DNA from 4 places in the Vibrio sp. Vb0937 genome. Region 4 is predicted to be linked to each of the others. Evidence: predicted binding sites of a transcription regulator. Region 4 holds the regulator's gene; each other region holds the start of a gene.
What was found. The regulator PurR, encoded in region 4, represses purine synthesis genes. The targets are predictions, from matches to a motif close to TNANGNAAACGTTTNCNTNA.
Positions count from the first base shown of each region.

Region 1: a site for PurR is predicted at 2,901-2,920, ahead of purL (phosphoribosylformylglycinamidine synthase). Genes of this name have one in related genera too.
Region 2: a site for PurR is predicted at 5,200-5,219, ahead of purT (formate-dependent phosphoribosylglycinamide formyltransferase). Genes of this name have one in related genera too.
Region 3: a site for PurR is predicted at 2,832-2,851, ahead of glyA (serine hydroxymethyltransferase). Genes of this name have one in related genera too.

Region 1 is NZ_JAWOTK010000008.1:58,232-66,268, forward strand. Features, by position in the region: gene purL (phosphoribosylformylglycinamidine synthase) at 1-2,759, opposite strand, end outside; gene mltF (membrane-bound lytic murein transglycosylase MltF) at 3,059-4,636, shown strand; gene tadA (tRNA adenosine(34) deaminase TadA) at 5,225-5,773, opposite strand; gene R7P67_RS12935 (AbgT family transporter) at 5,987-7,546, opposite strand; gene R7P67_RS12940 (prepilin-type N-terminal cleavage/methylation domain-containing protein) at 7,835-8,037, opposite strand, start outside.
Region 2 is NZ_JAWOTK010000006.1:170,303-178,339, reverse strand. Features, by position in the region: gene pheT (phenylalanine--tRNA ligase subunit beta) at 1-93, shown strand, start outside; gene R7P67_RS11680 (AEC family transporter) at 307-1,188, opposite strand; gene ihfA (integration host factor subunit alpha) at 1,723-2,019, shown strand; gene R7P67_RS11670 (phosphoribosylglycinamide formyltransferase) at 2,141-2,920, opposite strand; gene R7P67_RS11665 (thiopurine S-methyltransferase) at 3,236-3,886, shown strand; gene purT (formate-dependent phosphoribosylglycinamide formyltransferase) at 3,959-5,134, opposite strand; gene cdd (cytidine deaminase) at 5,278-6,165, opposite strand; gene R7P67_RS11650 (LrgB family protein) at 6,597-7,274, opposite strand; gene R7P67_RS11645 (CidA/LrgA family protein) at 7,276-7,650, opposite strand; gene sbcB (exodeoxyribonuclease I) at 7,706-8,037, opposite strand, start outside.
Region 3 is NZ_JAWOTK010000008.1:2-8,038, reverse strand. Features, by position in the region: gene R7P67_RS12695 (hypothetical protein) at 1-215, opposite strand, end outside; gene R7P67_RS12690 (transcriptional regulator) at 347-1,867, opposite strand; gene R7P67_RS12685 (YitT family protein) at 1,958-2,560, opposite strand; gene glyA (serine hydroxymethyltransferase) at 2,908-4,158, shown strand; gene lipA (lipoyl synthase) at 4,620-5,585, opposite strand; gene lipB (lipoyl(octanoyl) transferase LipB) at 5,582-6,244, opposite strand; gene ybeD (DUF493 family protein YbeD) at 6,421-6,699, opposite strand; gene R7P67_RS12660 (serine hydrolase) at 6,839-8,017, opposite strand.
Region 4 is NZ_JAWOTK010000003.1:94,950-102,986, reverse strand. Features, by position in the region: gene mukE (chromosome partition protein MukE) at 1-288, opposite strand, end outside; gene mukF (chromosome partition protein MukF) at 269-1,606, opposite strand; gene cmoM (tRNA uridine 5-oxyacetic acid(34) methyltransferase CmoM) at 1,609-2,400, opposite strand; gene elyC (envelope biogenesis factor ElyC) at 2,515-3,300, shown strand; gene torR (two-component system response regulator TorR) at 3,372-4,082, opposite strand; gene torD (molecular chaperone TorD) at 4,349-4,996, shown strand; gene purR (HTH-type transcriptional repressor PurR) at 5,465-6,469, shown strand; cyclic di-GMP riboswitch class I at 6,757-6,846, shown strand; gene R7P67_RS07305 (TfoX/Sxy family DNA transformation protein) at 6,963-7,553, shown strand; gene R7P67_RS07300 (TVP38/TMEM64 family protein) at 7,668-8,037, shown strand, end outside.

The sequences.
Region 1 (8,037 bases), on a different contig from region 4:
GCTAGCGCATCATCACCCAGCTCTGCGATGTTCGCTTTTACGCCACAGTGACCCGCGAACGCCATCTCAGCCAGTGTAACAAAAAGACCGCCGTCGCCTTTATCGTGGTAAGCCACTAGCTTGTCATCACGTACTAACGCTTGCATTGCATCAAAGAAGCCTTTTAGCTGCTCTGCATTATCTACGTCAGCAGGTTTGTCACCCAGCTGTTTGTATACTTGTGCCAATGCTGTCGCACCTAAGCGGTTTTTGCCGTTACCCAAGTCAACAAGAACTAGAGAAGTCTTTCCTTTGTCAGTGCGTAGTTGTGGAGTCACGGTCTTACGTACGTCTTCCACACGACCAAATGCCGTGATAACTAACGACAGTGGAGAAGTGACTTCTTTGCTCTCGCCGTTTTCTTCCCACTTGGTTTTCATCGACATGGAGTCTTTACCAACTGGGATAGTCAAACCTAACGCAGGACACAATTCTTCACCAACCGCTTTCACTGCTTCGTAAAGACCCGCATCTTCACCTGGGTGACCCGCTGGAGACATCCAGTTCGCAGACAGTTTAATGTGTTTAATATCACCGATGTCTGTTGCCGCAATGTTCGTTAGTGACTCACCAACGGCTAGGCGAGCCGATGCTCCAAAGTCTAGTAATGCCACTGGCGTGCGCTCACCCATCGACATTGCTTCGCCATGGTAAGTGTCGTAGCTTGCCGCTGTTACTGCACAGTTTGCTACTGGTACCTGCCAAGGACCAACCATTTGATCACGAGCAACCAGACCCGTTACTGTTCGGTCACCGATAGTAATTAGGAATGTTTTTTCTGCAACAGCAGGAAGACGAAGTACGCGATCCACCGCTTCATTAAGCTCAATACCATCACGAACAATGGCAGGGCTTTCCACTTTTAGTGTGGTTGCGTCACGGTGCATCTTCGGTGGCTTACCAAGCAGGATATCCATCGGCATATCGATCGGCGTATTGTCAAAGTGAGAATCTTCTAGCGTTAGATGACGCTCTTCTGTTGCTACACCCACCACTGCATACGGTGCGCGTTCACGCTTACAGATTGCGTCGAATGCTTCCATGTTTTCTGGCGCTACCGCTAGAACGTAACGTTCCTGTGATTCGTTACACCAGATTTCCAGTGGGCTCATGCCTGGCTCATCGTTTGGTACATCGCGTAATTGGAACTTACCGCCACGCTCACCGTCGTCGACAAGTTCAGGCAATGCGTTAGAGATACCGCCTGCACCCACATCGTGGATAAATGCGATTGGGTTGTCGTCGCCTAACTGCCAACAACGGTCGATCACTTCCTGACAGCGACGTTCCATCTCTGGGTTTTCACGCTGTACTGAAGCAAAGTCCAGATCTTCTGCTGACTGACCAGATGCCATTGAGGACGCCGCGCCACCACCAAGACCGATGTTCATTGCCGGACCACCAAGTACGATGAGGCTCGCACCCACTGGAATCTCTTTCTTCTGTACGTGTTCATCGCGGATGTTACCCATACCACCAGCAATCATGATTGGTTTGTGGTAACCACGAATTTCTTCACCCGCATGAGAAGTGACTTTTTCTTCGTAAGTACGGAAGTAACCCAATAGATTTGGACGACCAAATTCGTTGTTGAATGCCGCGCCGCCAAGAGGACCTTCAAGCATGATGTCTAACGCATTCACAATACGACCCGGCTTGCCGAAGTCGGTTTCCCATGGCTGTTCAAAACCAGGAATACGTAAGTTAGAGGTTGTAAAACCAACCAGACCCGCTTTTGGCTTACCGCCGATACCCGTCGCGCCTTCGTCACGAATTTCACCGCCTGAGCCAGTCGATGCGCCCGGCCACGGAGAGATTGCCGTTGGGTGGTTGTGCGTTTCTACCTTCATCAAGATGTGCGTATCTTCATGGTGGTACGTGTATTGACGAGATTTAGGGTCAGGGAAGAAACGCCCCGCTTTAGAACCTGTCATAACGGCTGCGTTGTCTTTGTATGCAGACAGCACATAGTCAGGTGTCGTTTCAAAAGTGTTTTTGATCATTTTGAACAAAGACTTAGGTTGATCTACCCCGTCGATAGTCCAATCTGCGTTAAAAATTTTGTGGCGACAATGCTCTGAGTTCGCCTGAGCAAACATCATCAATTCAATGTCGTTTGGGTTACGCCCAAGCTTAGTAAAGTTCTCTACCAAGTAATCAATTTCATCTTCTGCGAGTGCCAAGCCAAGGGAAACGTTTGCCTCTTCAAGCGCAAGACGACCGCCAGCTAAGATATCAACATGTGCGACAGGCTTAGGCTCTGCAACAGTAAATAATGCTGATGCGGCTTCAAATTCTGTGAATACTGTTTCCATCATACGGTCGTGAATTAACGCTTTAACAGCGTCAGCTTGAGCTTCTGATAGAACAACTGAAGATTCGACATAATAAGCCGTACCACGCTCTAGACGTTTCACTTTATCCAGACCACAGTTAACAGCGATATCGGTAGATTTAGAAGACCAAGGCGAGATAGTGCCAGGACGAGGCGTGACAAGAAGTAGAAGACCTTCAGGCTCATGCTCTTCGATGGTTGGGCCGTAAGTTAGTAACTTTTCAAGTTTTTCTAACTCTTGGTCATCAAGGTCTGACTTTAGATCGGCAAAGTGCATAAACTCGGCATAAATGCCAGTTACAGGCAGATCTTGTTCACGACAAAGTTCCAGTAGTTTATTAACACGAAACTCAGAAAGAGCTGGGGAGCCACGCAAAATTCTCATGTGCTTAGGTCTCTTATGCAATTGATTAAGGTGATATTGGAATAAATTCAGACACTTAAAATAAGCCCTGTCGAACCTATGCCGATTCCACCTCGTCATTGCGAGCGCATTATATAGTAATTGTTTTTGTGATGTAACACCAAAAGCAACCGTTTGCGTCATTTTTTTTGTCAAATTTGAATTACAACTAAAATGTCGATAAAACACACAATGTCACGTTATAAGTGTGTGATTCACTTTGCCCCATGAGCTCGCTTTGATATAAAGGCAAATAGAAATTTTCCAAGATGTACCTATTAATGCAAATAAGTCACTTCAACCGGCTCAAGCGCAGTGCTCTAATTTTAGTTTCTGTTCTTTTGCTCTCAGCTTGCCAGATTGAGTCGGAGCCCAAAAGTGAATTTGAAAAAATTCAAGAACGTGGTGTGCTTCGTGTTGGCACGCTAAACAATCAGCTTTCCTACTACATAGGTCCCGATGGTCCCGCAGGGTTGGATTACGAATTGGCGCGTCAGTTTGCGGAACAGCTCGGCGTCAAACTCGAGATTAAACCAGCCTTTCGCCAGGCTGAGCTTTTTCCTGCTCTTAAGAAAGGAGATATCGATATCATCGCTACGGGTTTAAATCAAACGTCACAAGCAGTCAAACGATTTAGACCAGGCCCGGCCTATTATTATGTAAGCCAACAAGTGGTATATAAAAAAGGGCAACTTCGACCACGAGATATCGAACAACTCATTGAATACCAAGCCTCGAAAGACGACGAGTCCGACGAAGATACAAATGCAGGCGCTCAAACATTAAAGATCGTTGAACAATCGCAATATGTTCCGACCCTAACAGCGTTAAAGAAGCAGTATCCAGAACTTCAGTTTGAAATTGTTGGTGATGCTGACACGAGAGACTTACTCAAATACGTATCGACGGGTGAGTTACGTTTTACTGTGACTGATTCGGTAGAACTTTCCCTAGCTCAACGCCTTTACCCCGATCTTGCGCTCGCGTTTGAACTTACAGAAGATCAACCAGTGTCTTGGTTTACTCGACGTTCTGAAGACGAAAGCTTGTATGCGATGCTGATAGAGTTTTTCGGTAACATCAAACAATCAGGAGAACTGTCCACTCTCGAAGAAAAGTACATTGGTCATATTGAAGCATTTGACTACGTTGATACTCGCGCATTCATTCGAGCTCTGGATGACAAATTGCCTAAATGGGCACCTTTATTCCAAAAATACAGCGAAGAGTTCGACTGGCGATTAATTGCAGCATTGGCTTATCAAGAGTCACACTGGAAACCAACAGCAAAATCGCCAACGGGTGTTAGGGGGATGATGATGCTTACTCTGCCAACAGCGAAAAGCGTCGGGGTAACAAACCGTTTAGACCCTGAGCAATCTGTTCGTGGTGGTGTCGAGTACTTACGTCGTATTGTAAGTCGCGTGCCTGATAGCATTAACGAGCATGAAAAAATATGGTTTGCGTTAGCTTCATACAATATTGGTTACGGCCACATGATGGACGCACGACGACTCACCAAAGCACAAGGTGGCGATCCGAACGCTTGGGCCGATGTAAAAGATAGGCTGCCTTTACTGCGTCAGAAGCGCTATTACAGCCAAACTCGCTATGGGTACGCCAGAGGCGATGAAGCGCGTAATTACGTAGAAAATATTCGACGTTACTACCAATCCATCATTGGTCATGTCAGCCAACAGCCAGCGATTGATGAGAATAGCGATGACTTACAAGTGATTCCGCCGCTCAACCCCGACATTTTGATATCGGGCGCAGTAGAGACCGTCGTAGAACAAGTCTCTGGCGCTTCTGACGTCACGGTTGAAGAAGACACCGAACAAGAAAGCATTGAAGAATAAACCCGCGGTAAACTAAAAAATGACGAGCCTATGAAGCTCGTCATTTTTGTTGAGTCCTAACGAAAACTTATCTAGACTCCAATATTCTGAGTGACACCAACCACACTCAACCATTCCTTTGGTTGGTCGCCTTTTCTTCATCGTTAGTAAAACTGATTGCTTTGTAACAGATTACTTTACAACCACATGGTTTAGCTCACTTGATGAAGCGGCGCTTTCGGCTACACTCTGCCGAAATAACGTCACTCCTATTATTAAGCATCGTATTGAAATTGTTTGCTGGCTCTGTGCAATGCAGAAGTCAAATGAAGAACGTTTAAACCATACAATGTTTAGTGCGATTATCGAGCCTATTGCCAAGCATCGATGAGCCGCACTTTACTGGTATAAGTCTTGTCTGCAGGAGGTTTTGAATATGAGAAGACGTAGAGTGCAGTCAAAGCGTTTAAATAACACAGTAGCTGCTATCCGACGTAAACGTAAACTGACATGTATGAAAAAGAAAGTAAGTTCACGTAATCGTGTTTTTGTACATTTAGTCAATCACTAGTGCGTCCAAGCAAACATCTACCACGTTGTAGGTGTTTGCTAGCTCTCACTACTCCTACTACCTTGTTCGCTCTCTCCATTTTCTAATGCTTTTTGTGCTTGCTTCTTCGCTTTAATTTCCTTTCGGCGGCGCTTAAAAAACGCTTGTAGCTGAGTACGGCACTCATCTTCTAGCAGCCCCTTTTCAACTAAGGCGTAATGGTAAGCGGCTTGGCTTTCAAACAAATTAAGCACTGTTCCTGCTGCTCCAGCTTTTAAATCTGGCGCTCCAAAAACAACCCGCTTAACGCGGCTATGCAATAAGGCTCCGGCACACATTGGGCATGGCTCAAGTGTTACATATAACGTCGTATCCAGAAGGCGGTAATTTTCTAGCTTTTGGCCTGCTTTACGCAGCGTTTGGATCTCAGCATGTGCGGTAGCGTCATTAGTACCAATAGAGCGATTCCACCCCTCAGCGATAATTTCACCATCTTTGACAAGCACTGCGCCAACAGGTACTTCCCCCTCAGCTTCTGCTTGCTCAGCAAGCTCCATCGCTCTGCGCATAAACAATTCATCTTGAGGGGAAAACGGATGGTTAGACAAAGGAGGCTCCAAAGAAACAAAAAACGATTGAAGTCAGGAATTTTATCACCAACTTCGGTTTCACTACAGCAACACATCACGGGACAAAGTCTGCAACCCCAAAAAACCTAGTTACAAGACCTATCGATGTTTGTTGTGCGAGAACAAAAAAGCGCCGATCGAAGACCTGCGCTTTTCGGCTGCCAATTAGTGGCTTTCACACCCTACACGTTTTTACATTGTGTAAGTGTAAGGAGCTTGAATGCCTAGCGGGATACCTACCATCCAATAAGCAACTAGGAAGATAGACCAACCGATCAGCATTGCGATCGAGAATGGCATCATTAGTGACGCAAGCGTACCGATACCAGCCGACTTCACATAACGCTGACAGTAAACCACAACAAGAGGGAAAAATACCATTAGAGGCGAAATGATGTTCGATACAGAGTCACCCACACGGTAAGCCGCCTGAGACAGCTCAGGCGAGATACCAACCGCCATTAGCATTGGCACTAGGATTGGACCAATTAAAGCCCATTTTGCCGATGCCGAACCAATAAGTAGGTTTACAGACGCGGTTAGAAGGATCATACCGATGATGGTCACTTCACCTGGTAGGTTCATCGCTTTTAAGCCTTCTGCGCCATACAACGCTAGCATCGTACCGATGTTTGACTGAGCAAATGCAGATAGGAACTGAGCACAGAAGAATGACATAACAATGTATGCGCCCATGGTTGACATAGTATCAGCCATCGCTTTGATAATGTCGTTGCTGGTCTTGAACGTTCCAGACACTTTACCGTAAACGTAACCAGGAATGATAAACAGAATAAAGATCAACGGCACGATAGACTTCATTATCGGTGCTGAGAAGGCAGTAATTTCACCTTCAGGCGAGCGAAGTGCTGATGTTTCTGGAATTAACGCTGCAACAAGTAAAGCAATACCCGCCATCATTGCCCAACCTGCATAACGGAATGCTTTTGATTCCAGTTCAGTAAATGAACCTAGGTTTGGCGCGGTTTCCGCATCATCATCAATTGGCATTTTTGATAAACGAGGCTCGATGATTTTCTCTGTCACGTACCAACCAATCCCCACAATAATGATAGAGGATAGGCCAGTGAAGAAGATGTTCGCTAATGGGTTAACCACATATTCAGGATCAAGAACCTGCGCCGCAGTTTGCGTAAAGCCAGCCAATAGCGGATCGATACCTGAAGGGATAAAGTTTGCAGAGAAGCCACCAGATACACCTGCAAATGCTGCCGCAATACCTGCTAAAGGGTGACGACCTGCCGCATGGAAGATAATACCGCCAAGAGGAATAACCAGAACATAGCCTGCATCTGCCGCAGTATGCGATACAATGGCAACCAAAATAAGCATTGGAGTAAGAAGCTTAGCTGGCGTGAAGTTCAGCATCTTCTTAAGACCCGTCGTAATAAAGCCCGAAGAATCTGCAACACCCACACCTAGCATTGCGACAAGTACGATACCCAGTGGCGCAAAGCCAGTAAACGTCGTCACCATGTTAGCAAGGAAACTTGCTAGCGCTTCGCCCGTAAGTAAGTTGGTGATAGTAAGAGCTTCGCCCGTTCGAGGGTTTGGAAGATCGAATGATACATTCGACAAAAGTGCTGACGCCGCCCAAGTAATGATCAATGCCCAGAAGAACAAAATCGCAGGATCAGGAATTTTGTTACCTGTCCTCTCGATAAAGTTTAAAAAGCGCTCCATCCCGCTCGGCTTCGATGATGGTGCCTTATTTACAGCTTGGTTACTCATGGTAACTCCATAGTGAATGATGTTGGTGCCAAGGCCTATTTGAATAATTATAACGACCTACTATCCAACGAGTATTCTAGTAAACACTAATGGAGAAAGCACAAGGTTCTAGATTTTTTTTCATAATTGGAGACATATTTTGCAAAAACACCACTTCAATTAAACATAATAAAAACAGTAGCACATCAACTCAATTAACAGTTCAAAAACCATTTATTAACCGTGACAAATCCGGTATCAAGCAGGAATTACACCCGCATTTGTCTCAGCCCATGTATGCAATTGAACTTAGTTTTCGAATTCACTGTATTGTGAGATCATCGTTTTAAGCTGAACTGATCGCATCTCGCCGATTCTATCCTTCCAGCTAGAGGTAATGGTGATAGTTTTCAGTGTTCCTGAAACCGTGGCAGCTGGAACTTCCCACTCGACGACATAAGATCCAGTAACAGAAGAGCCTGTTGCAATAGAAGCAAAATTTGCAGGTGTGA
Region 2 (8,037 bases), on a different contig from region 4:
GAGCGTACGCTTGAAGATGCAGATATCGCTGGTGCGGTTGACGCTATCGTTGCTCACGTTTCTGAGAAGTTTGGTGCGTCTCTGCGTGACTAATCTCGCGTAACGTATCTTCTTAAGAAATGAAAACCCTGCCAGTTTGGCAGGGTTTTTTATTTTTAGGATTACCTTATCGTTGTTCAAGTTCCTTACTGCTCGCACCATCCCTCATTACTTTAAAATACTAGACCAAACTAGGGATGGCCCTTACCCGAGATTAGGAACGTATTGTTTTTCAGCTAATACACGCTAACGATAGCTTGTTGGCGGTTAGGCAGCGAGTGAGAGGGTATAGCTAAGCAGAAGAGGCAGCGTAAGAATGCTGAAAAAGTTGCCAAATAGTACCATTGACGCCACTTTCATGGGTTCTATATTCAGCCTTTCCGCAAATAGGTAATTCATGACGGCTGGCGGCAGCATTGTGAAGAGCACCATCATTTGCAATTGCATCGTTGGAAGGGGAATTAACCAATAAATAAGTGCAAAAGCGACAGCACCAGTTGCCAGTGACTGCACGGTACACAACACACCAATCTTTAAACCGTCCAACCGTAAATGACACATTTGTGCCCCCAGAGATAAAAGCATCACGGGTACGGCCGCTTGCCCAAGTAGAGCAGTGGCTTCGTATAAAGGCGCCCATGCACCCACATTTGACACGTTGAGAAACAGAGCCAACGACGCTGCTAAAAAGATTGGCATCTTGACTATTTGCTTAAAAGGGTTGCCATGACTAAGCAGCATTACGCCTAAGCTGATATGCAAGCATGCTGACACGACAAATAAAAGCACTGCTGACGACAGCGCAATTTCTCCAAACGTATAGGTAAACAAAGGAATAGCTAGATTTCCGCTATTCCGAAACATATGTGGTGGCGCCCAGGTTTTAAACGAGAGTGACGTCCATCGACATACCGGGATCATGAGTAGTGCGGGAATTAAAACCGCAACAATTGCCGCCAAAAGAAGCGGCCCCTGATTTGAATCGAGCGGCATGCTAACGAGTGACGAAAATACCAGTGCTGGCGTAAACACCTCAATATTAATGCGGTTTATTGGGCGAAAGTCAGGCTTGATGTAACGACCGACCAAATAGCCAACTCCGACAAGAGCAAAAACAGGGAAAAGAATATTTATGATTTGATTAATCATGGTCGCCTAGAAGCAGTGTAAGAAGCCAATGAGGAAATACACGAACTTCCACATTATCAATCTTTATATATGGCGTCATCGTTAAACAGCGAGAAGCGTGGGTTTAATCAAGCTTTCAAAGCACAGTTGCAAAGTACAGGTGGTCATACCTTTTAATCTAATTGTTACGTATCGAGTTACATACAAATCACTGAATTTACGACAAGTTCTATGTCAAGTGTCTGTTAAATAACCAATATCTGATATTTTTATTAAATAGTGTTTAATGTTGATATTTAAACTACTTTTAGTTTTATAATCTGGATGTTTTTCCTGATAAAGATGAAACAAAAACAAAAATATCAAATTTCTGGCGTTTAACAATAATTTACGTAGTGCTATTCCTTTTGTTCGCCAAGAAAAAAGTTGGCGAAAATCATAAGCTTGTCATACACTTCCTGATGTAACCCCGATATGTTGTTGAATTGGTAGGGTAAAACTGCTCTGGCGCTACACTAACGTAGCATTGTTTAACATAGCTTTGAGGAAAGTTTTATGGCGCTCACAAAAGCCGAACTGGCAGAAAACCTGTTTGATAAATTAGGATTTAGTAAGCGGGACGCCAAGGAAACGGTGGAAGTGTTCTTTGAAGAGATTCGTAAGGCACTGGAAAGTGGCGAACAGGTAAAACTGTCAGGTTTTGGTAACTTTGATCTTCGTGACAAGAATGAACGACCTGGTCGTAACCCGAAAACTGGTGAAGATATTCCAATTACTGCTCGACGTGTAGTGACTTTTCGCCCGGGTCAGAAGTTAAAAGCTCGTGTAGAAAACCTGAAGAAAGTACAGTAAGCCGAATAAATGGATCACGCTAAGGCGTGGTCTTTTTTTGCGTAAAATTCGTGTGCATACAAATGAAAACCACCGCAATGCGGTGGTTTTTCTGTTTATGAGAGACGCTTAATGATATCGGTTACGCCGCTTCTAGATGCGTTGTTAAGTATGGTTGCCATGCTTGTTGGTACAAGTTCTTAGACTGTGTACGCATGTTGCGAATAGAGGCAAGCTCTATTTCGCTTAGCTCACGTTTTTCCAACATCGCTTGACGTTCTAGTTTCTGGATTTTTTCGTATAGGTCGTGTTCGGGACCGCTTTTTACATCTGCGATTGCTTTCAAGTGCAGTTGAACTTCGGCTACTAGGTTTGTTTTTGGTAAACGAACGAGCAAGTTCAAGTCTCTATATCCTGAAGGGCCAGGTTTTTTGAATCGATTTTTTACTTTCACAATCGTTGTTTCACGCTCTAACGTTTCATAAATGGAGACTAAGCTCGCGACGTCTTCAGCTACAATCGTTGCACGTGCTAGGTCAGTAATACGTTCAACTTTCCCATCTAACTCTAAAGCTATCTTTTCTTCTGCTCGTTGTTTGGATTTCACGCCTGCGAAGTATGGCTGAGCGTCATTAAGAAGTGCGGTACTCTTACAGATAGTTTCAAGTTCAAATTGTGCTTGGTGAGCTTTGCTGTAAAGGATGTCGAAGTCAGAATATGGCTGAGTTGGTGTGGTGTCGATTGACTGAATGCCATATAAACCGCTAAGGCTGTGTTTAAAAAGTTTCGAACAAACTTCGTTTTGGCTGGTTGAACGATTTTGTTCGCCACTAGGCGCAGGGGTAATTGGAAGTGCGGCAAATGCCGGTGCACGGCTAAGTACCAAAAGCATCAATGCTGTAGTACGAAGAAATAAGCTCATTCACTCTCCTTAACTTGCTTGTACTTAGAAAATAGGGAACATAAAGGTCGCTAAGTTCGGCAAATCAGGTACTAACTTATAAATGGGGCCATTACGAAAGATTCCAAGGTTTCAGTTTTATCTTGAAGTAGAATCGTGCGTTAGATCACCATTTCTCTTTTCTTTATTCTGATTATCAGATAAAGGCGCGTCTCCTATGAGACCGATTACATCCTATCACCGCAGTATTAACCAAAGATGAACGGCATAGACAAATTGAAAAAAAACGTTAGTCTTACCTCTCAAAATGAAAACAGCCGACAAGTAGAAAGTAAAATGAGAGACCAAGAATTTTGGCATAACAAATGGGCCAGCAATCAGATCGGATTTCACTTGGAAGATGTAAACCCGCTATTACCAGTATATTGGAAACACACTAATCCAAAGCGTGAAGATAAAGTGTTAGTTCCTTTATGTGGAAAGTCAGAAGACTTGATTTGGCTAGCGATGAAGCATGATTCGGTTGAAGGTGTTGAGCTAAGCCATATTGCTGTGCGTGCCTTTTTTGCTGAACATTTTTACACGCCAACGGTAACGCCTCTTAATGGCATGCACGAGCTTTATCAATTTGATGAGCTCTCTATTTATACTGGGGACTTTTTCACTGCACCAGTATCTCAAGCCGATATCATTTATGATCGCGCCGCGTTGGTTGCTTTACCGCAAGATATGCGAGAGGAGTATGTAGGGCGTCTCAAGCAACTGCTGAACCCAGGCGGTCGTATTTTGCTTGTTACACTCAACTATCCTCAAGAAGAGATGGCGGGGCCTCCATTTAGCGTGCCGGACGAAGAGATAGAGCAGTTATTTTCAGGTTACAAAGTTACTTGTTTGAACGTAGATGAAGCTGACGAGAATCATCCTAAAATTGCGAAAAAAGGCTTAAGTCGCTTCTCTGAAGAAGTGTACTTAATCGAGAGTGAATAGGCTCTCTTCGGTTTGGAACACGAAATAGCGCAGCAATTTGAGCTGCGCTATTTTTGTATGAGTGGTTCGTATTTAATAAATGATATTCACTTTTGAAGCACTTTCAACAGCATCTTGAACGGCTTCTTCGGTGGTTTTTCGTCGCGTAAGGACAACACCTAAACGGCGGCGGCCATCGATTTCTGGCTTACCGAATAGACGAACTTGTGTTTGAGGTTGAGCTAAAGCTTTGCTTAGGTTTTCAAAGCGAATGTTTGTGGAAGTTCCTTGTCCAAGAATAACAGCAGACGCAGATGGGCCATATTGCACAATATTATTAATTGGCATTCCGGTAAACGCGCGCACGTGGAGAGCAAACTCAGACATTTCCTGTGAAATCATTGTAACCATGCCCGTATCGTGAGGGCGAGGAGAGACCTCATTGAAAATGACTTTATCGCCTTTAACAAATAGCTCTACACCAAAGATGCCGTAGCCACCGAGCGCGTTTACCACTTTCTCAGCCGTGTATTCAGCTGCTTTTACTGCGTTTTCTGACATAGTTTGCGGTTGCCATGATTCGCGGTAGTCGCCATCTTCCTGACGATGACCAATTGGAGCACAGAAATGCACACCGTCAACGGCTCTGATGGTCAATAAAGTGATTTCGTAATCGAAGTCGATAAAACCTTCCACGATAACGCGACCTGCACCCGTACGCCCGCCTTCCTGAGCGTAATCCCATGCTTTTGTAACGTCGTCTTCGGTCTTGATAACACTTTGCCCTTTACCTGAAGAGCTCATCACAGGCTTCACCACGCACGGAATACCCACATGCTCAACCGCGGCTTTGAAGTCTTCAAAGTTATCTGCAAAACGATAAGGTGAAGTCGTCAATTCCAGTTCTTCTGCTGCCAAACGTCGGATACCTTCACGATTCATTGTTAGCCTGGTTGCCTTAGCGGTTGGAACAACATTCAGTCCTTTCTCTTCAAGCTCTACCAGTTTGCCGGTTGCGATGGCTTCAATTTCTGGTACGACGTAAGTAGGTTGTTCCTTCGTAATAACTTCTTCTAAGGCGTTCCCATCTAACATGTCGATAACATAACTACGGTGAGCGACTTGCATCGCTGGAGCATTGGCATAGCGATCACAAGCAATCACTTCTAAACCAAGTCTCTGGCATTCAATGGCGACTTCTTTACCGAGTTCGCCAGAGCCTAAAAGTAATACACGGGTAGCATTTGCGCTAGTTGCAGTGCCAAACATAGTGTTCCCTTACAAAATAGAGTGATGAGACAGAAATTGCAGGAGATCATACTGAAGTTTTATGACAAAGCAAACGTTTGCTTTTGGTTTTTAGGTAATAAAAAAGCTCTACATGTTGTAGAGCTTTTTGTTGAATTTGTCGTTTATACGTTGACAAAACTAAGCGGAATATCTGGATTCAACGCTTCCAACGTTGATTGCGTATCGGCTAAATGACTGATCTTACCTTCTGAGTTCTCTACCAATGCAGCGGCTTTGATGCTGTCAAAGGTTTCACCCGCAAGTAAAACTTGGATTAGCGCAACTTGTAGCGGTGGCAAGCTAGGATTAAACGCTGCATTTTCTGCATAAGCGCCTTGGAATACACGACCGCTAGTCATCTCTAATGCTAAACCACTCAAGTTGTTGGTGTATGGAGAGTGGCTCATGTTCATCGCTTCAACTGCAGTTTGGATGAGTGCGTCTTCATCATCACATGAGAATTGGTGTTTAACTTCTGCCATTAAGCCGGACTCGATACCGAGATCATTTGGTCCAAAGGCTTCAGGCAGGTATTCATGAAGTGACTTTTCTTCGCGTTCTGGGAGCTGGATTTTAAGCTCGTTTGCGGTAGATAACTCATTCATGAACTGGCGGCAGTGACCACATGGGCTGAAGTTGATAGTGATATCCTTAACACCACGTTCGCCTTTCATCCAAGCATGGCTAATCGCAGACTGCTCTGCGTGAACCGTTTGACCCAACTGTACACCAAAGAATTCCATGTTGGCACCGAAGTAAAGGCGACCTGAAAGACCACGAACGATAGCGCCGACATAAAAGTCAGAAAGGGGAGCATAGGAGTACGCTGCGGCAAAAGGAAGTAGCGCAACACGAAGCTCTTTGTCTGATAGACCGGTAGCTGAAAGCAACTGCTCAAATTGTTGAACTGAAAGCGTAGCATCAAAATCATCAGCTTGGATGATAGGAGCAAGTTGTTTGGAAAGTGCTTCTGGAGCGCCTGCTAGCGCCTGTTCAATGCGACTTTTCATGTTGAATCCTTGTTATTGCATGGACAGTTATTCTATGTGAAAGATAGAAATGTTCCGTGCGTTAGATCACGATAAATAATGCAATTGATAATTCTGTTACATAATTAGAGTGAGCTCACACATGTATTCGATTGCACAGGTGTGAAGCGTTATCTCCGTCTCACAATTAACCATATCAGTATATATTCATATGACCAAGGAGCAGGAGTATGTTACTAACGCGACTTTTACCGCTACGCTACTTTATACCTACGTAATCTAGAGCGAGTGGTAGCACCTAGAATGCTCATGCTATGAATGTATATCTCAGTCAAGTCCCTTCACGATATTACTGGGTGAGTTTGATAGATAAGATAGGGTTTTGAAAAGGGATAAGTAAGAAACGGAAAGGCTACGGCCTGCCGGAAGGAGGGCAGACCGAGAGCGCTTAACTATTGATATAGCCAGACCGCCAAAGCAAAAAAACTTGGAGCCAAAATAGAAGTTATGATCCCACATAAAACCAATGCGAGTGATGAGAACGCGGCATCTATGGGCTGTTTCTCTGCACAAGTAGCGGTGCCTAAGGCATGAGAGACTGTACCCATTGTCAGACCACGTGCAATCGGGTGTTTAATTCCAATTAAGTTGTAAATTGGGTATGCCAAAATCGCGCCCAATAAACCAACAATCAGAACCAAGATCGCCGCAACGGCAGCTTCACCACCGAGGTGACTCGAAATTTCCATTGCTATTGGCGTAGTGACGGATTTACCCACTAGACTTGCGATTAAACTGATATCTGCTTTGAAAGCGACTGCGATCAAGGTGGTTGTCATCATCGACATCACACTGCCTACTGTGCAAGCAAAAGTGATGATTCGCCAGTTTGCTTTAATCTGTGGTAGTTGTTCATATAGCGGGTAAGCCAGAGCAACTACGGCTGGTTGAAGTAAAAAACTGATCCCTTCGTTATCCGCATAATACGTTTCAAACGGTACATTTAAGTAAGTAAGCAAAGGAATGAGCACTGCAATACTGATCAGCAAAGGATTTGCTAGAGGATTATTCACTTTGATTGCGATTTGGCGCGCGACAAGAAAAACCGCAATGGTAACAACTAACCACATATCAGTGCTTCTCCTTTAGCAAGTAGTCCAGCAGCCAAGCGAGGCTGACTAGTACAATGAGTGAGCCTCCAACTGCGCTAGCAATGATAGGGAGGGCATTAGCGAGTAGCATATCGAAATGTTGCATTAATCCCACGCTAATAGGAACGAACAACAAAATCATGTAGCGGATAAATAGCGTGGCGCCCGGTTTGACCCAATCGACCTTTACAAGCCCAAGAGTCATAGAGAAAAACAGTACGAGCATACCGATGACACTTCCTGGGACGGAAACGCCAGTGAACTTTTGAATGGTAATTCCGATGCCAAGTGCCCCCATGATGAGGAAGATTGAAATGAGCAGTTGGATCAGTTGTAAGAATCGTTCTTTAATCATTTTGACAGTATATAAACAACAAGCACACCATAAGGTGCGCTTGTATTAGGAGGAGTTAAGAAGCTAAGCTCTCTACATAACGGTACACGGATTTTAATATCGCAATCTTCTTTTCGTCACTTTCATGTTCGTGAACTAAGTTTTCTAAATTCAGCATGTACTCTTCAATTTGGCTTTCAAACACTTCTCGACAGTGTAATGCCCAGCGTCTTTGTTCTTGCTCGTCTAATGTGCCTGGGAAGTTACGCGCACGATAGCGGAACAATAGAGGTTTAATGCGCTTGTCATCAAATTCAATGTCTAATGCAGCAAGATTATTCGGATCGGTTTCGCGAATGATATCCATAGCTGCGCGATCGGCTGGAGAAAAGAACCCGTCGTAAAGTT
Region 3 (8,037 bases), on a different contig from region 4:
AAGCTCAGTTTCATGTCGCCTTCTGGTTGGCCATCCAAGCTAAATGCGTAGTTTAGCTGTGTGCTTGGCGTGGGAGCGAAGATTGAGTTGTGAATCGAGACGTCGAAACTTTCTTGAGGCACTTTGTTTGGATTCGCACTGCCAGAAGACGAACCTCCGCCACAGCCGTAAAGAGCCAGAGTTGCTGCCGCGATAAGCGTCATTTTGTTTAGCATGGTTTACATTCCTGATTGATAAGGCCGCTTCATGTTGGGCCGTTGCTTGAATGCGAGCATGCTAAGTTCAGCGAGAGAAAAAGGGCAAAAAACAAAAGCTAACAGGGGTTAACGAAAGCTTAATTTTATATTTAGGTCTTTGTTTTATTGGTGGTTATTTCGTTGGCCACATTAGTGCAATACTCGTTAATGAGCGCTTTCCATCGGCTTATGATTTCTTGATCGGTCACACTAACATGCAACGTTTTCCACGGTTGGAGGCAAGTCTCTTTTGATTCAGATTGAGAAAGACGCTCAAACAAGGTTTCGGAAGGTAAAACGCGCAGCAGCGCCACCAGTGATTCCATGTAGTTGAGACGGAACTGTTCAAGTTTGTTCTGCTTGTGAGCAATGTGAGACACAAAGGTATAAATCAGTGCGTTTTGGATACGTGAGTCGCCATCTGGTGTCGTTAACAGAGCTTTTGCCCTGTCTAAGTTACCTAATTTGAAATGCAATAGACCTAACCAGAGGCTCAGCTCATCTGGCAAAACATCAAACGACGATTGTACTTGAGTTAAATACGCTTCCAGCTTTTGATGTTCGTGCTCGTATAAGGCTAGATGTCTTGCCGTTGTGATAGCCGCAAACTCATCAGATTGTCGGAGAGGTTGGCTAGAAAAGGCATTCTCGAATAACATTTTTTTGTGAATATCCGAAAGCTGCCACGTACTTGCCGAAGGTGCAGGCAGATTGAAGTATTGCGCGACATCCGAATGCATTTGGAAAATATCCGATTGTAAGTCAGATAAACGCAGTGTGTACTCATTGCGAAACGCCAACTTGCCCGTCGCAGGATAAATAAGGTTCATCTGCGCTTTCAAGATGCCCTGTTTTGTGCCGTCTTTTAACTCGATATTGAGCTCGTAGTCGCTGGTCTGCATGTTTCGTGCGCCAGGGAAATATGGCGTATGACCGATAGGATCAAGAAAGTAACTAGGAGCATCTTGGTTGGCGATGTCGGTGTATGGATATTCAACCTGTTGTTGCAGCAAGATGGCTTTGACCAGTATGCGGTATTTTCGCGCCTGAGAGCCGATTGAATCGACACGGTTGAGTAGTAGCTCGACTTTGGGAATCAGTAGTTGATGACGTGTTTGCTGTGTTGAGATTTCTTGGCGTTGCCATAACAAGCTTGCGAGTGTCATGCTACATACCGCAAGTATGGCACATAAGCTGTAAGCAAAAATCAGCTTGAAGCTCTTATTACTCGCCACCTGGGTTGAGATAACGCGCCGATGGTTTTTCGCTGGTGGCACTAAACGAATATTGGCAGGGTTAAGAAAGTAGCCTTTGCGGGGGTAAGTGACTAAAAGCTTAGCGGCATCGTATTCGGGTAAGTACTGCTGTAGCAGTGCACGTAAGGTGCTAATGCGGTTCGTGAGCACATTCTTAGAGATGAACTTGCTCTGCCAAATGGTTTCAATAATGGTGTCAGCAGAGAGTGGGTGGCCAACGCTTGTTAACAGCAGTTCTAATAATTCAATGGTGCGAGGTTCAAGATCAATCGCGATAGCATCTTGATGAAGGTTCTGTGTCTTCGGGTTATAGATCAGCTCTCCAATCGCAATACAACTGTGAGTCTGTTTAGCTTGTTGCAGAAAGTCGCGCATACCGTACCGATCTATTTGGAAATCGCGAAGTATTATATAGCGATTGGAGCGCGAAATCTTATAAATCGCGCTTCAATCATTATCAAAAATTTATGAACCGTAGGTCACGGAATAGCGGTGCGGTTTGTGGTTCATCGCTAACACGACATTGAGTGCAAACGCCCCCAAAATTGAAAGGCCAATCACTTCTGGTGTGACAAAGAAGAATGAAGCAAACAGGATACATGCATCGATTGCCATTTGGCTTTTGCCAACTGAAATGCCAAATTTGTCTTGGATAAACAAACACAGCACGTTAAAGCCACCCAAGCTGGAGCGATGTCGGAATAGGATCAGCATACCGAGCCCCATTAAAAGTCCGCCTGCGACGGCGCAATAAACTTCATTTACCGATTCGAGCGAGATTAGCAAATAAAGATGATCGGCAAAGATAGAAACCAACGCACCAGAAATGGCACTATTAATGGCGAAATGACGGCCGAAGCGTTTCCATGCTAGTAAGTAAAAAGGACTGTTTGTTAAAAAGTACAGCACACCAAAGGTAAAAGGTGTAAATTGGCTAATAAGCAGAGCCAATCCAGTCGTGCCTCCCGTTAGAAGGTTCGCGGATTGGAGAAAGAAAACGCCTTGAGCTACTAAAAAGGTACCCGTGAGAATCGCTATCCAGTCTTCTTTTAATGAGTGTTTTTCCATCAATGTTGCAGTCATTAGTGATAAATAAGGCGTGCATAGTAGTAAAAAGATGATCTTTTCGGTAGCTAGAGGGTAAAATTTACGGTAAACCTATGTAATTGCTGTTTTACAGGGTGTAAAGCACAAATTTGACAGGCAATAGATTGTCGTTATGCGATTGCAATGCTGGCATGATAAACATTGCTTGTCATCATGAAAAAACTGCATGAGAAAAATTGTAAATTTCTCTTTATGACCTAAATCAAATTATGTAGAATGCGCGCCATTAGGGTGACGAAAACGTTTGCGTCGGGTCATTCAACAGTTTTTTTGCAACTTTCAGTACTAATCTGAGTCAGGAGATACAGATGCTTAAGCGTGATATGAACATCGCAGATTACGATGCGGAACTGTTCGCAGCTATCCAGGAAGAAACTCTTCGCCAGGAAGAACACATTGAACTTATCGCTTCTGAAAACTACACAAGCCCACGTGTAATGGAAGCGCAAGGTTCTCAGCTAACGAACAAATACGCTGAAGGCTACCCAGGTAAGCGTTACTACGGCGGTTGTGAGTACGTAGATAAAGCTGAAGCACTAGCAATTGAGCGTGCATGCCAACTATTTGGTTGTGAGTACGCTAACGTACAGCCTCACTCAGGTTCTCAAGCAAACAGCGCAGTTTACATGGCGCTTCTTAACCCTGGCGATACAGTTTTAGGCATGAGCCTAGCGCACGGTGGTCACCTAACTCACGGTTCACCAGTAAACTTCTCGGGTAAGCACTACAACGTTATCCCTTACGGTATCGATGAAGCTGGTCAAATCAACTACGACGAGATGGAACAGCTAGCACTTGAACACAAACCTAAGATGATCATCGGTGGTTTCTCTGCTTACTCGCAAATCGTTGATTGGAAACGCATGCGTGAAATCGCTGACAAAGCAGGTGCTTACTTATTTGTTGATATGGCGCACGTAGCTGGTCTTATCGCCGCCGGTGAATACCCAACACCAGTACCGCATGCTCACGTGGTAACAACAACGACGCACAAAACACTAGCAGGTCCTCGCGGTGGTCTTATCTTGTCAAATGCTGGCGAAGATATGTACAAGAAATTGAACTCAGCAGTGTTCCCTGGTGGTCAAGGTGGCCCTCTAATGCACGTTATCGCTGGTAAAGCAGTAGCGTTCAAAGAAGCGATGGAGCCAGAGTTCAAAGCTTATCAAGCTCGCGTAGTGAAAAACGCAAAAGCAATGGTTGGTCAGTTCCAAGAGCGTGGCTACAAAATCGTATCTAACGGTACAGAAAACCACTTGTTCCTTGTTGACCTAATCGACAAAGATATCACTGGTAAAGACGCAGACGCGGCACTAGGTGCAGCAAACATCACTGTAAACAAGAACTCAGTACCAAATGACCCACGCAGCCCATTCGTAACGTCTGGTATCCGTGTAGGTACGCCAGCGATCACTCGCCGTGGCTTCACTGAAGAAGATGCAAAAGAGCTAGCAAACTGGATGTGTGACGTTCTAGATAACATCGGCAACGAAGAAGTTATCGAAGCGACTAAACAGAAAGTGCTCGAAATTTGTAAGCGTCTACCGGTTTACGCCTAACTATTCTTCATAGAATGAGTCAATTTCGGTGTCGAACATACTCACTTGCTCGCGCAAACTCCGTGTGTTCTCCTAGAACTCGACTCATCTATTTTGAACATTGATATACTAAAGGTCCTCAATTGAGGGCCTTTTTGTTTGTCTGGCGTTTGGAATGAGATATAGCGAAGAGTGTGTGATAAGGAGATGGCTACCAACACTGTCCCTTTCAATATATCCAAACCGCGTCATTCCGACGAGCCTAGGCGAGAGCAGGAATCTTGTTGAGGCACACTCTTTTACTCAGCGTTTCCCAAAAAATCATCAGTACGTTGGAAACTGATTCTCAATCACGCTCGTTCCTCGCTGTTCAGAATGACGGAGGTAGAATGGCTTTTTATCATCATTTGACAGATACAAAAAAGGTTGGCACTGAGCCAACCTTTTCTCTTCAAAACAAGCTTTTCAAAACAAGCGAGAGCTTATTTAATCTCGATACCTTGAGCTTGCATATCGGCATGGTAAGAAGAGCGAACAAATGGACCACACGCTGCGTGCGTGAAGCCAAGCTCTAGTGCAACTTCTTTTAGCTCGTCAAACTCTGATGGCGGAACGTAACGTTCTACTGGCAAGTGGTGACGGCTTGGCGCTAAGTACTGACCTAGAGTCAGCATCGTTACGCCGTGTGCGCGTAGATCTTTCAGTACTTCGATGATTTCTTCTTTGGTTTCACCAAGACCCATCATCAAACCAGATTTGGTCGGTACATTTGGATGCTGCTCTTTGAACTTCTTAAGAAGCTCCAGCGACCACTTGTAGTTTGCACCTGGGCGAGCTTTACGGTAAAGACGTGGCGCTGTTTCTAGGTTGTGGTTGAAGACATCTGGCGGGTTATCTTTCATTAGATCAAGCGCTACGTCCATACGACCACGGAAGTCAGGAACCAGAGTTTCAATCTTAATATGCGGGTTCAACGCACGGATCTCGCGGTTACAGTCGGCAAAGTGCTGTGCACCACCATCACGCAGATCGTCACGGTCTACAGAAGTGATTACTACGTATTTCAGCTTCATATCGGCGATGGTTTTCGCCAGTTTTTGAGGCTCTTCTGCTTCCGGTGGCAATGGGCGGCCATGAGCAACGTCACAGAAAGGACAACGACGAGTACAAATAGCACCTAGGATCATGAAGGTAGCTGTACCGTGGTTAAAACATTCCGCTAGGTTAGGGCAAGATGCTTCTTCACATACGGAGTGAAGTTTATTCTTGCGCATCGCCGCCTTGATGTCTTGAATTCGTTGGCTGTCGGCTGGTAGCTTGATCTTCATCCAATCAGGCTTACGTAGCACTTCTTTCTGCTCTGTAGGCATGTTCTTTACGGGAATCAATGCCATTTTATCGGCGTCACGATATTTAACGCCTTTTTCCATCTGGATTGGTTTGCTCATGCTTTATTACCTTGAGAAGGTGCTTCTGTGCTGAATTCTACTTGCTCATAATCGAGCAAAGTAACGAGTTCTTCTATTAATTGTTTTTCTACGGCTTCTACATTGTCTGGGCCGCCAAATTGGCTGACCTGAACCATTTCCATACCTTCATAACCACAAGGGTTAATACGCAGAAACGGTGTTAAATCCATATTTACGTTCAAGGCTAAACCATGAAACGAGCATCCTTTACGAATGCGTAAACCGAGAGAGCATATTTTCTTACCGGCAACGTAGACACCTGGTGCGTCAGGTCGCGCGGCTGAGTCAATATTGTATGCTTTTAGCGTGTTGATCACGAGGTTCTCGATTGTGGTAACGAGATCTCGTACACCTAATTTTTTGCGGCGTAGGTTGATCAAGAAGTAGGCGACCAACTGACCAGGGCCATGATACGTAACCTGACCTCCGCGATCACTTTGTACAACAGGAATATCGCCAGTGTTAATCAAGTGCTCAGCTTTACCTGCCTGTCCTTGCGTAAATACTGGGTTATGTTCTACCAACCAGACTTCATCACGGGTTTCTTCTGTGCGTTGGTCGGTGAACTCATGCATCGCCTTCCATACAGGCTCATAGTCTTGGCGGCCAAGTCGTTTTACAACAAGTTGGTGTTGCATGGGAATTCCTGTTGCTAATATATAAAGTTTTTGGATTATAAACCGGATAACCCTGATGCTCTACCGCTGCGTAACAGATTTTTAACTGAAAGCGATGTAAAGCCTCGTTATCTCTTTGATAAATAAAAAGAAAGCAGCCAAAGCTGCTTTCAAAAAAAATTTAATCTATCAAAAAATTATAGAACCATGCGTACGATGTCAATTTCACCTAACTCTTTGTACAGTGTCTCAACCTGCTCGATAGAGGTTGCAGTAATGTTGATTGACACAGAGTGGTAGTTGCCCTTAGCACTTGGTTTAACGGTCGGGCTGTAGTCACCTGGAGCATGGCGCTGAATAACTTCAAGAACAAGCTCTGGAAGTTCAGGCTTTGCATGACCCATTACCTTGTAAGTAAATGAACAAGGGAACTCAAGCAGGTCTTTTAATTTTGCATCAGAGTTGATGGTTAGCATATCGATAACTCCAGTAGATATTCGTTGCGGTGCGAAATAGTACAGTCAAATTAGGGGGAACTCAAGACGAGGAGCTCAAACTTAAAAAGCCGCCCATTCAGGCGGCTTTGCGAATAAGTTTGCTACTCTAACGTTCTTTTTAGAAGAAGCTCTTGAATAACAATACGATGTAATCCCACATGCGGCTAAATAGACTACCTTGCTCTACGGTTTCTAGTGCCATTAGTGGGTACTCGGCAATATCTTCACCATCGATCTGATAGTATAGCTTACCAACTACATCACCTTTATTAATTGGGGCTTCTAGCTCTTTTTCAAGGACGAAGCTTGCTTTTAAGTTTTTCGCTTCACCACGCGGTAGTGTTACGTAAGTATCTTGGTCAAGACCCAGTGCTACGGTGTCTTTGTTACCCATCCACACTTTTTCTTCTACGAACGTTTCACCTGCTTTGTGCGGTGCCACTGTTTCGAAGAAACGGAAGCCGTAGCTTAGCAGCTTTTTGCTTTCTGACTTACGAGCATTGGCATCTTTAGTACCCATAACGACCGCAACCAAGCGCATTTGACCTTCAGTTGCTGAACTTACTAGGCTGTAACCCGCATTACTTGTGTGACCCGTTTTGATGCCGTCAACGTTCATGCTCTTATCCCAAAGTAGACCGTTACGGTTGTATTGGGTGATGCCGTTGTAAGTAAATTTCTTCTCTGAATACACTCGGTACTCATTTGGTACGTCACGGATAAGTGCTTTACCTAGCAGTGCCATGTCGTATGGTGTTGAGTACAATTCTGCGTTATCTAAGCCATGAACGTTGGCAAAGTGCGAGTTAGTCATACCCAATGTGTTGGCCCAAGCGTTCATTAGGTCAACAAATGCATCTTCTGAACCTGCAATATGTTCTGCCATCGCAACACAGGCATCGTTACCTGACTGGACGATGATACCTCGGTTCAGGTCACGTACTTTAACTGTTGTGCCTACTTCAATGAACATCTTTGATGAATCAGGGAAGTTTTTCGCCCACGCATTTTTACTGATGGTGACATCATCATCTTCTGAGATATTACCACGCGCTAGCTCTTGGCCGATTACATAGCTGGTCATCATCTTAGTCAGACTAGCTGGAGACAATTTTGTGTTCATCTCTTTCTCTGCCAGTACTTTACCTGAATGGTAATCCATCAGCACGTAGCCCTTCGCCGCGATTTGAGGGGCATCTGGAACAACGATAGGTGATGCAAGAGCAGATTGAGCGAAAGTTGCAGAAAGGGCAACCGAAGAAACGAGAATAGATTTCACAAACTTATTTTTATTCATGGTAATTCAAATTTTTGGGT
Region 4 (8,037 bases):
ACCCACCAGCATATCCAGTTCAGAAAGAACACTACGGCCAATCAGAGATGTTGAACGTGGACGAAGGTAGAAGAAACCTTCTGGCGCTTTCACCAATTCGGTGTTGTAGCGTTGGTAGAAAGAAGAAAGCTCAAGTTCGAAATCCGACAACAACGCGTGGTTGTCTAGATCTTCACTTGAGATATGACGCCCTGCTCGAAGCATGCTGTCTAGCGCTGGGAACAGAGGGTTAGAAATTGCTTTTGCCAGATTCTCTGACATGTATTCATTAGTATCGGTCGATGACATTCGCTTGTACCTTTGCCCCAAATTCGTTGATTGCTTTCCAGTCTGGTTGAATCGCTTGGTAATCCGATTCTGAATACCCTAGACGTACAGCTTGATCGACGATAATGCGAGCTAAATCAAAATGATGAGTGTAAGGGTGCTGTGCAAGGTAATCCCGCAGTACCACACTCAAATCGATTGGTGTGCCTTGATCTTTATGCGCTTTTAGCATGTCACCAATTCGTTCAGACAGCTCATCATTGACTTGTTGAAACTCTTCGTATTCTACTTCCATCGGAACTTGACCCGTGACCTCGTCATCACGCAGTACTAGGGCCTCATCACGAAGGTCAGAAAGCCTCTCCGCATCTGCATAAGTCAGATACCAAGGCGCATCGAAGTAATCTTTGACGGATTGACGCAGACGCGAGCTAAACGCACGGTTCTTATCCATATCGATTGCAGTACGAATAAACTTGTGCACGTGTCGGTCGTAACCAATCCAAAGGTCGATCGCTTGCTGGCCCCAGCTTGTGATTCGGTCCAGCTTCATTTGCAGACCAAACAAGGCTTCTTCGATAAACTCCAGCTCAGGGTCACCGTAAACAATTTCTTGAATATCGAGGATCTGAGTTTGCAGTTCATCACTGGCGGCTTGCAGCGTATCTTGAAGTTCACGCAACGTGCTTGATGTTTCTGACAGAAGTGCTTCACAGTTGTTGATCGCTTCGCGCCAGTCTTTGTTAAGCAGGTCAGCAATCTGTTGTTTCACTGACTGTTGCTGCTCATCCATAACACGTTGGTTGAGGTCAATTTGATCGAAAATTTCGCCTACAGAATATTTTAAAACACCGTATACGTTTTTCTTCCAGTGACCCGGTGTGCCACCTTTTTGTGCTGCCTCAATCGCTTTCGCCATTTCATCCGCTACCATGGATAGCTGGATAGATAGACGCAGTTTTGAGAACTCACGATGACGCACGTAGTAGTCGGTTATTCCTATCGCTAATGGCGACAAGCGGTAAATGCTCGCTCCGTCAGTAATTTCACTGACAAAACGGCTCATAAGACGCTGCTTAACCATCTCGTTGATCGCATTGTTCGCACGAAAAGCGGAGGCTTCGCCAGTCTCATCAAATAGTCGAGTGACGATGGCAAATGCATCATGCAGTTCACCTTCACCCAGTTCTTCATCGAACCTTTCATTACTCAGTACGGCAATGGCTATCAAAAATGCCAATCGCTCTGTGGTCAGGTTCAACGAGAAATCGTGCTGCTTAACCCAGCCAACCAGCTCATCGATTGGTTGCTCTGCAGCATTGAGAGTCATCTCACTCATTGTTATTCCTGTTTATCGTTCTTTTTAGCCCACACATGAATGTAGCGGCCTAATGAGAGGTATGGCTCTTGTCGACAAAGTTGTTTTTCTAGCGCCAACACATCTTCAAACTCGTAATCACCCATGTATTCCATATTGCCTATGTAATCACTAAATGAGCGAATACCAGATTTGCCACAAATATTAAAACCTGAATTTTCTATCCACTGGTAGACTTCTTCAGGTTTTAAGCCTTTTTGCGGCTGTAGTTTAAATCTTTTTCGGTGAGGCATGCCGTCTAATATATGAGGAATGTTGCCACAAACCACGTTTTTATAGACTAAACCGTGGTGGTTGTAGAACATGACTGATGCGATGCCTCCCGGTTTTACTTGTTCTAGAACTGTTTCAAGTGCGGCCTTAGGATCAACCAGCCACTCCATCACAGCGTGGAACATAACCAGATCGACCTGTACATCCATATGTTCACCGATGGATTGGACAGGCGAATGAATCAGGCGATACTGCTCAAGCAAACCGTTTTTTTCAATATCCTGCTTAGCCAACTGCAGCATTTCCGAAGATAGATCACATAAAGCGATTCGATGTCCGAGCTTAGCAAGCTTTTGCGACATTTGTGCCAAACCACCACCAGCGTCTAACACTTCTAGGGGTTGCTGGTCAGCATCTAATTCACTTAGAATCTGTAGAAAATCTTCCCACACAATGATTTGGCGGATCTCCCCTTTATCGGAGCCGTAAATATTTTTTGCAAATTTGTGGGCGATATCGTCGAAATTGCGGTCTTCTGTCACTTCTGCTGAGTTATCATAACGGATTGTGCCGCTATTCTGGCACAAGGAAAGCAGGAATAAAGAGGGATACCCTCATTTTTATTATCAATTGATGTTTTTTCGGACTATTTATGTATGTTTGAGCTGAAAAAAGTAGTGTCAGCCATGCTTATGCCCCTTCCGGCATTGCTGCTGATAGGCTTGTTGGGTCTTGCTCTCATTAGTTTTACTACAAAACGTAAAACTGGCTGCTTCGTTGTTCTATTCTCTTTTGTTGGCATTTTTCTTGTTGCCTTCCAACCTGTTTCAACCAAGCTTCTTATGCCGTTAGAGCGAGAGCATAAAGCCTTTTTGCCAGTTTCTGGCACCATCGACTACGTGATGGTTTTAGGGAATGGTCATGTTATCGATGACGAGATTCCACCCACCTCGCAGTTAAGCCGTGCAGCATTAATGCGCTTAACTGAGGGCATTCGTATTTTAAGAATGTATCCAGGCGCGAAATTAATCTTATCCGGCTATGCTGGCGGATCTGAAATTAGCCACGCGCGAATGATGGCGAACGTTGCCCTTGCGTTGGGAGTCGCGAAATCCGATATCATTTTATTAGAAGATGCGAAAGATACGTGGGAAGAGGCGCGTCAAGCGGCTGCATTCGTTCAACAAAAGGAGATTGTGTTAGTCACTTCTGCGAGTCACATGAGCCGTGCATTGTATGAGTTCAACGCAGCAGGCATTAAACCAATCCCAGCCCCGACCAACTTCTTAGCTATTAGCGAGATAAGTCAACCTTGGGATAAATACTCACCTAAAGCGCGTTACTTAGAACAAACAGAGCTTTATTGGCATGAGTACTTGGGCAGTATTTGGCAAAGGTTGCGTGATACTGTCGGGCAAACACCAATGGTTGAAGCAAACTAGTATTATCTTGAAGCCACAAAAAAGGAGAGCCGAAGCTCTCCTTTTCTTTTTACGATTGAGTTATGTTCAAACTAGTCACCAGCAAACATATAGCCTTCGCCGTGCACCGTTACAAAAATCTGTGGGTTCTTAGGATCGAACTCCATTTTTGCGCGCATACGTCGAATAAGAACATCAATGGTGCGGTCATTCGGCGCATCCACTCGATGGCTGATCATGTTCAAAATACGCTCACGACTTAACACCTGGTTAGGGTAAGACGATAATGCCACCAAAAGTTCATACTCTGCTTTAGTTAGTTTTACTGGCTCACCGTTGCGGCTAAGTGCGCGACGTTGAATGTCGAATGTCCACTCCCCAAAGCGCACAATGTGCTCTTCACTGGTTTCATTCGCTTTCGAGCTGCCACTGCGCGCTGCTGAAATACGCCACAGCAAGTTTTTAACGCGAACTAACAGCTCTCTCAGTTCAAAAGGTTTTGTCACATAATCGTCAGCACCCATTTCTAGGCCTACGATTTTATCAATGCTATCCGTGCGTCCTGTTACTAATATGATACCAATATCCGATTGGCTACGTAACTCACGAGTAAGCATCAGGCCGTCTTCACCAGGCAGGTTAATATCCAGCATGATCAGGTCTACATCGCCCGCTTGCAAAACTTCACGCATTTCCGCGCCACTCTCTGCTTCGCTGACTTGGTAGCCCTCATTTTGGAAATATCCCGCAAGCTTACTACGAGTTACAACATCATCTTCTACGACTAATACGTGATAGCTCATTTACACCACTTTTCTGTCTTCTTATTATCCAAGACGTATTCTATTCATAACTAGTAACATTTCTAGTCATAGATACATTAAAACGCAAGATTTAGCGTTTTTATTGATTCAAAACAAGCTTACCCATTGCTATTAATAAACGGTCATTTTTGACCATAAAACATAACAATTATAGTTACTGCTATTCATTTTAATTGATTACACTTAGGGGATATCCCTAATTGACTTTGTGATGCATGACTTGAAGCATCATTCAGGAGCCCAAAATGCAAGAAGTGAAAGCTTTTAATGAAAAACGCGCTGAAATTTACTGGTGGTTTTCGAGCTTGTTCGCAAAAGAACTAACAGAGAAAGAATTGGAAGCCTATCACAGTGTTGAAATTCGCAGTTTTCTCGCAGGTTTAGGTGAAAATGAGTCGCTAAAACCAGCCGTTGATAGCCTAGTTGATGCATTGAATCGGTTACAAGATCGTGAAGATGCACAACTAGAGCTTGCAGCTGACTTTTGTGAACTGTTTTTGAAGACAGAAAAATACGGCGCTCTTCCTTACGCATCCATGTACATTGGTGAATCAGGTTTACTGAATGACAAGCCAGCTGAGGAAATGGAAAAGTTGATGGCTGAATTTGGCGTTCAAGTAGACGAAAACCTAAAGGAACCTGCGGATCACTTAGCCGTTGAGCTCGACTTTCTCGGGAACATGATTATCCGCTCAAACGAGCTTGAACAAGAAAAACACATGGAAGAAGCCTTCGTTAAACAAAACGACTTTATCCAGCAACAATTGATGTCTTGGTTACCTCAGTTTTCAGACAAATGTAAAAAATTCGACGAATTTGGATTTTACTCGAGTGTCGCGAAACTATTAGTTGCATTTTGTAAACTAGACAGCGCCTACCTTCTTGGTGAATAATTGCCGCCTATTTTTAGGGAGCCTGCCTATCGGGCTTCCTGTATGCCTGAAAGTGACCAATTGTAAGTAACTTGGGTATAATATTCGTTTGCCTTAACTTAGCGCAAAGACGCTTGGTTATTTAGCAGTCAAAATGTGACTTCAAATACACAAATCTCTTGCTGAAAACATTGCTAGTCAGTCCACATAGGGCTAAAATGTGAGCGCAAACGATTAAATATGATTTATATGTAAACCGCTGAAATATAGCGGTTTTTGTGTTTTCTTAACAGGTTGATGGCAATTTCTCATCAGATAGAAAAAAGATAAAATTCATCGACCGATGCTGCTACGTACCCTTTTGTCGCACTTGGATCAACCGCTGCCGAGACACTTAGCGCCAATTTTATATTGCTAGGTGTGAAACCATTAGAGCATCAGGTACATCCAATACGACATATTTCAGTAGCTCGATACAGGACACCATTTATGGCCACGATAAAAGACGTTGCTCGCTTAGCCGGCGTTTCCACTACGACAGTTTCGCACGTTATCAATAAAACGCGTTTCGTTGCAGAAGCAACGCAAGAAAAAGTAATGAAAGCCGTTGACGAGCTGAATTACGCGCCAAGTGCCGTTGCACGCAGCCTAAAATGCAACTCAACTCGTACGATTGGCATGTTAGTAACTCAATCAACTAACCTATTTTTCTCAGAAGTGATTGATGGCGTTGAGAGCTACTGTTACCGCCAAGGCTATACTCTGATTTTATGTAACACAGGCGGGATTTACGAAAAACAACGCGATTACATTCGTATGCTGGCTGAAAAGCGCGTTGATGGCATCCTAGTGATGTGTTCTGACTTAACCGAAGAACTAAAAGAGATGCTTGACCGTCATGCGGACATTCCTAAAGTGGTCATGGATTGGGGCCCAGAGAGCTCGCAAGCAGACAAAATCATGGATAACTCAGAAGAAGGTGGCTACATTGCGACCAAACATCTGATTGACAATGGTCATACGGATATCGCTTGTCTAAGCGGTCATTTTGAAAAGCTTGCTTGCCAAGAGCGCATTGCAGGTTTCCGTCGCGCAATGAGCGAAGCGAACCTAGCTGTAAATGAAGACTGGATCCTTGAAGGTAACTTTGAATGTGATACGGCCGTATTAGTTGCAGATAAAATTACCGCAATGGACAAGCGCCCGACGGCGGTATTCTGTTTTAACGACACAATGGCTCTAGGCCTAATGAGCCGCTTGCAACAAAACGGGATCAAAATTCCTGAAGATATTTCAGTGATCGGCTACGACAACATAGAGCTTGCGGAATACTTCTCTCCACCGCTAACGACTATCCACCAACCTAAACGTCGTGTTGGTAAAAATGCATTCGAAATTCTACTTGAGCGTATCAAAGATAAAGAACACGAAAAACGAATTTTCGAAATGCAACCTGAGCTTGTAATTCGAAATACTGTGAAAAAAATGAACTAAATTTCACTGTATTTAACCGTGTTAAATAAGCGCTCTACAGGGGCGCTTATTTTTTTGGAAAAATTAAGCATTCTCTAATACTTCACACCACTCTAATAACAATTGACTAACGTTAACTCCCTGTTTTATATAAATGTAATATATATTAAGAACTCCTTTTCAAAGGCCAATTTGCACCTTTCCATATGCAAAATAGAGCATTCAATCTATCATTTTTATTGAACCGAAATCACACTTTTAACGCTAAACCGTGATGTTAATTCAATATAAGAAGTATGCTCATTGTGTCACGCACAGGGCAAACCATTCGAAAGAGTGGGACGCAAAGCCTCCGGCCTGAACCATATTACGATATGGAAGGTAGCGGGGTTACCGATGGCAAGTGTGTAAGCAATGACTTTACTCTGTAATGACATTGTTTTTACGCATGTTTGCTACTCTCTCGGACCTGACTTTTGGTGGCGTAATATTAATTACACCGAGATAACAAAACATGGATAAACCGATACTCAAAGACTCTATGAAGCTATTTGAGGCACTTGGTAATATCAAGTCGCGCTCAATGTTTGGTGGCTTCGGACTATTCGCTGATGAAACAATGTTTGCACTAGTGGTAAACAATCAGCTTCATATCAGAGCAGACCAAAAAACTTCATCTGACTTCGAGAAACAAGGGCTAAAGCCTTACGTTTATAAAAAACGTGGCTTTCCAGTCGTTACAAAGTACTACGCTATTTCCAGCGATTTATGGGAATCAAGCGAACGCTTAATCGAAGTAGCGAATCAATCATTGAAAAAGGCAAAGCTTGAGAAAGAACAGCAAGCAAGTACAAAGCCTAACCGTTTGAAAGATTTGCCTAACTTACGACTGGCTACCGAGCGCATGCTAAAAAAAGCCGGCATCGAATCCGTAGAGAAGCTTGAAGAGGAAGGTGCGCTTAACGCCTATAAAGCGATAAGAGATACGCACTCTGCAACCGTCAACATTGAGTTGCTATGGGCACTAGAAGGTGCTATCAACGGCACTCATTGGAGTGTGGTACCTCAAGCTCGCCGAGATGAGTTGATGAACGGCCTCCAATAAAAGTCGGCCTAAAAACTATCTTGTAAAACCGCAGTCTAATCTGCGGTTTTTTTGTGAAATTTTTTCGGTTTTCCTACTGTCTTATTACATATATCCCAAATTGGAATCAAAATTATGAATAAGAAACTGATATTAGGTCTCATCCTACTAGCGGCTATCGTCTTTTTAGGTATTAACTTTGGCCAGTATTTAACCTTAGAGAATGCAAAAGCCCAACAAGAAGCACTAACTACATACATCGATCAGAATTTTGTATTCTCGGCTGCGATTTACTTTTTTACCTACATTGCAATTACCGCTTTTTCTATCCCAGGAGCGGCAGTAGTCACCTTACTTGGTGCAGCCTTATTTGGTTTTTGGACAAGCTTGCTACTGGTTTCTTTCGCTAGCACTATGGGGGCAACACTGGCCTTCTTGAGCAGCCGATACTTATTGCGTGACTGGGTACAAAACAAATTCGGAAATAAACTCAACGCAATTAATC